2 regions of the Streptomyces krungchingensis genome follow, and region 1 is predicted to be linked to the other one. Evidence: predicted binding sites of a transcription regulator. Region 1 holds the regulator's gene; the other holds the start of a gene.
What was found. The regulator HrcA, encoded in region 1, represses chaperone genes, less so after heat shock. The targets are predictions, from matches to a motif close to TTNGCACTCNGNNNNNCNGAGTGCNAA.

Region 1 (2,197 bases):
CGCCTCGTCCAGCTCGATCTCCAGACGGATCATGGCGTCCTGGCCCCGGCGGGTGCGCGAGCGCGGTCCGCGCTGCGACGCCGTGCCGAAGAAGGCGTCCATGATGTCCGAGAAGTTCCCGAAGCCACCGGCGCCGAAGCCGCCCGCGCCTCCGCCGCCCGCCTGGGACAGCGGGTCGCCGCCGAGGTCGTAGACCTGCTTCTTCTGCGGGTCCGACAACACCTCGTAGGCGGCGTTGATCTCCTTGAACCGCTCCTGCGTCTTCGGATCGGGGTTGACGTCCGGATGCAGCTCGCGCGCGAGCCTCCGGAACGCCTTCTTGATCTCGTCCTGGGAAGCGTCGCGGCGCACGCCGAGCACGGCGTAGTAGTCCGTGGCCACTTACGACTCCGCCAGGATCTGTCCGACGTACCGTGCCACCGCTCGTACCGCTCCCATCGTTCCCGGGTAATCCATGCGGGTCGGGCCGACCACGCCGAGTTTGGCTACTGCCTCGCCGCCCGAACCGTAGCCGACGGAGACCACGGACGTGGAGTTGAGTCCCTCGTACGCGTTCTCGTGCCCGATTCGCACGGTCATGCTCGAATCCCCGGCCTCCCCAAGCAACTTGAGGAGCACGACCTGCTCCTCCAGCGCTTCGAGCACCGGCCGGATGGTGAGAGGGAAGTCATGTCCGAAGCGGGTGAGATTGGCGGTGCCGCCGATCATCAGCCGCTCCTCGGTCTCCTCGACGAGTGTCTCCAGGAGGGTGGAGAGCACCGTGGCGACCGTACCGCGGTCCTCGGGCTCCTCGAATGCCTCCGGGAGGTCCTGCACGAGCTGCGGGACGTCCGCGAAACGGCGGCCCGCGACCCGGCTGTTGAGCCGCGCCCGCAGGTCCGCGAGCGACATCTCGCCGAACGGCGCGGGACAGTCGATCATGCGCTGTTCGACCCGCCCGGTGTCCGTGATCAGGACGAGCATGACGCGCGCCGGGGCGAGCGACAGAAGCTCCACGTGCCGCACGGTGGAGCGGGTCAGGGACGGGTACTGCACGACGGCGACCTGCCGGGTGAGCTGCGCGAGCAGCCGCACGGTCCGGGCCACGACGTCGTCGAGGTCGACCGCGCCGTCGAGGAAGTTCTGGATGGCCCGCCGCTCGGGCGCCGTCATCGGCTTGACCCCGGCGAGCTTGTCGACGAAGAGCCGGTAGCCCTTGTCGGTGGGGATGCGCCCGGCACTGGTGTGCGGCTGGGCGATGTACCCCTCGTCCTCCAGGGCCGCCATGTCGTTGCGCACGGTCGCGGGCGAGACGCCGAGCCGGTGCCGCTCGGTGAGCGCCTTGGAACCGACCGGCTCCTCGGTGCCCACGTAGTCCTGGACGATGGCGCGCAGCACTTCGAGCCTGCGTTCACTGAGCATCGCGCACACCTCCAGTAGTCGGCTCCGTGGTCTTCGTGGCCCCTGGCCTGGCACTCAGCGCACGCGAGTGCCAGCGTTCCCCGGCCCAGTGTACGGCTGTGAGGTACGGCCCGGGCAAGGGCCGGCCTGCGATGTCGTGCTCACCACGTCCGCACGGCTAGCGTCTCCGTATGAGCGTGACTTGGGAAGAGCCGGGGTGGGAAAGAGTGACACCCCGGGTCGGGCGACGGCGGCTCCCGGTCTGGGACTGCACCGTCGGGCTCGTGGTGGGCGAGGACGCCGCGCTCGTGATCGACGCCGGGTCGAGCCTCGGGGAGGGCGCACGACTGCGCGCCGAGGCGCTGCGGCTGCTCGGACCCGGCCGCAGAGTGACGCACCTCGCACTGACGCACCCGCACTTCGACCACGTCTTCGGGGCGGCCGCGTTCTCGGGGGTGGAGGTCTTCGGGGCGGTCGGGCTGGACACGGTCCTCGCGCACGGGCGTGACGAACTGCGCGCGGACGCGGTGCGCCACGGCCTCGCACCGAGCGCGGCGGCCGAGGCGGCGGACCTTCTGGTGCACCCCCGGCACACGGTGTCCGGCGAGTGGACGCTCGACCTCGGCGGTGTCCAGGTCCTGCTGGCGAACGTGGGCCCGGGACACACCGCGCACGATCTCGCGGTCCTGGTCCCCGGCGGGCCGGGCGGACCGGAGACCGTCTTCTGCGGCGATCTGGTGGAGGAGTCGGGCGAACCCCAGGCGGGTCCCGACGCGATCCCCTCACACTGGCCGGCCGCCCTGGACCGGCTGCTCGA
Region 2 (2,197 bases), 2.4 Mb from region 1:
CCGTGCTGCTCACCGGCTGCGCCCAGTCCGTCGACCCCATCGAGCGGCTGGGCAAGAAGGCGGCGCAGAAGGTACGGCCCCGGGAGCCGGCGTACCGCCGCTGGGGCCTCGCCGCCCCGCTCGCCCGGCCGCCGCGCCCGCCCGCCCGGACCGTCGCGCGCCCCGCCGGCCCCGGACTGCCACCCGTCGTGGACCACGTCCCCACCCACGACCGCGTGGTCTTCCTGACCTACGACGACGGCGCCGAGCGCGATCCGCGGTTCGTCGACATGGTCCGTGAACTGCGGCTGCCGGTCAGCATGTTCCTCACGGACACGGTCGTCGGGCCGGGGTACGGGGACTTCGCCCGGCTCCGCGCGGTCGGCGCGAGCGTGCAGAACCACACCCTCGACCACGCCTCCCTGCGCGGCCTGCCCTATGTCGGCCAGCGCGCCGAGATCTGCGGTCAGCAGGACAAGCTCAAACAGCGCTTCGGCATCCGGCCCCGGCTGCTGCGGCCCCCGTACGGCACCTACGACCACACCACGCTGCGCGCCGCCGCCGACTGCGGGGTCTCCGCCGTCGTGCTGTGGCGGGCCTCCATGCGGGCGGAAGGGCTGAGCTACGAGCAGGGGCACGAGCTGCGGCCGGGCGACATCGTCCTGGCCCGGCCGGAGGACACCGGCGGAGTGACGCTCATCGACTCCACGACCCGCCTGCTGCGCCGCATCCAGACGCAGGGATTCACGGTGGCCCGGCTGGAGGACTACCTCTGACATCCGCCGCCGGGACGGGGAAGCGGACCTGAACGGGCGCGGACGTGCGCCGAGGTTTTGCGGACATGTAAGCGCCGCGTTGGCACTCCGCTTGACCGAGTGCTAATCGCAGTCATAGTCTCGGCCCTGGCACTCCCCCCTGGAGAGTGCCAATAGCGACGGGCAGGTCCGGCACCCGCGACGACGGATCGACCTGGTCGCCACCTCAGACAGTTAACCCCGTGAGATCTCCGAAGGGGGAGGTCGGATCGTGACGACCGCCAGCTCCAAGGTTGCCATCAAGCCGCTCGAGGACCGCATTGTGGTCCAGCCGCTGGACGCCGAGCAGACCACGGCCTCTGGCCTGGTCATTCCGGACACCGCCAAGGAGAAGCCCCAGGAGGGCGTCGTCCTGGCCGTGGGCCCGGGCCGCATCGAGGACGGAAAGCGCGTCGAGCTCGACGTCACCGTCGGCGATGTCGTGCTGTACAGCAAGTACGGCGGCACCGAGGTGAAGTACAACGGCGAGGAGTACCTCGTCCTCTCGGCCCGCGACGTGCTCGCGATCGTCGAGAAGTAATTCACCCAGAATTGCAGTGAACTGCGCCCCTGGCCCCCGCGACGTCAACTAGCCGGGCGCCGGGGGCGCAGTTCGTTTCTCCAAGTTTTCCGAGAGGGCTGAACCGCTCCTATGGCGAAGATCCTGAAGTTCGACGAGGACGCCCGTCGCGCCCTTGAGCGCGGCGTCAACAAGCTTGCCGACACGGTCAAGGTGACGATCGGCCCCAAGGGCCGCAACGTCGTCATCGACAAGAAGTTCGGCGCCCCCACCATCACCAACGACGGTGTCACCATCGCCCGCGAGGTCGAGGTCGAGGACCCGTACGAGAACCTCGGCGCCCAGCTGGTAAAGGAGGTGGCGACCAAGACCAACGACATCGCGGGTGACGGTACGACCACCGCCACCGTGCTCGCCCAGGCGCTCGTGCGCGAGGGCCTGAAGAACGTCGCCGCGGGCGCCTCCCCGGCGCTGCTGAAGCGGGGCATCGACGCGGCCGTCAAGGCCGTCTCCGACGACCTGCTCGCCACCGCGCGCCCGATCGACGAGAAGTCCGACATCGCCGCCGTCGCCGCGCTGTCCGCCCAGGACCAGCAGGTCGGCGAGCTCATCGCCGAGGCGATGGACAAGGTCGGCAAGGACGGTGTCATCACCGTCGAGGAGTCCAACACCTTCGGTCTGGAGCTGGACTTCACCGAGGGCATGGCCTTCGACAAGGGCTACCTGTCGCCGTACTTCGTGACGGACCAGGAGCGCATGGAGGCCGTCCTCGAGGACCCGTACATCCTCATCCACCAGGGCAAGGTCAGCTCCATCCAGGACCTGCTGCCGCTGCTGGAGAAGGTCATCCAGTCCAACGCCTCCAAGCCGCTGCTGATCATCGCCGAGGACGTCGAGGGCGAGG

Region 2: a site for HrcA is predicted at 835-861, ahead of groES (co-chaperone GroES). Genes of this name have one in related genera too.

Annotation. Positions count from the first base shown of each region.
Region 1 covers NZ_JBPUKY010000001.1:3,962,759-3,964,955, forward strand. Annotated here, with positions in the region: gene dnaJ (molecular chaperone DnaJ) at 1-381, opposite strand, end outside; gene hrcA (heat-inducible transcriptional repressor HrcA) at 382-1,401, opposite strand; gene ACSYGO_RS17615 (MBL fold metallo-hydrolase) at 1,572-2,197, shown strand, end outside.
Region 2 covers NZ_JBPUKY010000001.1:6,314,116-6,316,312, forward strand. Annotated here, with positions in the region: gene ACSYGO_RS27905 (polysaccharide deacetylase family protein) at 1-755, shown strand, start outside; gene groES (co-chaperone GroES) at 1,006-1,314, shown strand; gene groL (chaperonin GroEL) at 1,426-2,197, shown strand, end outside.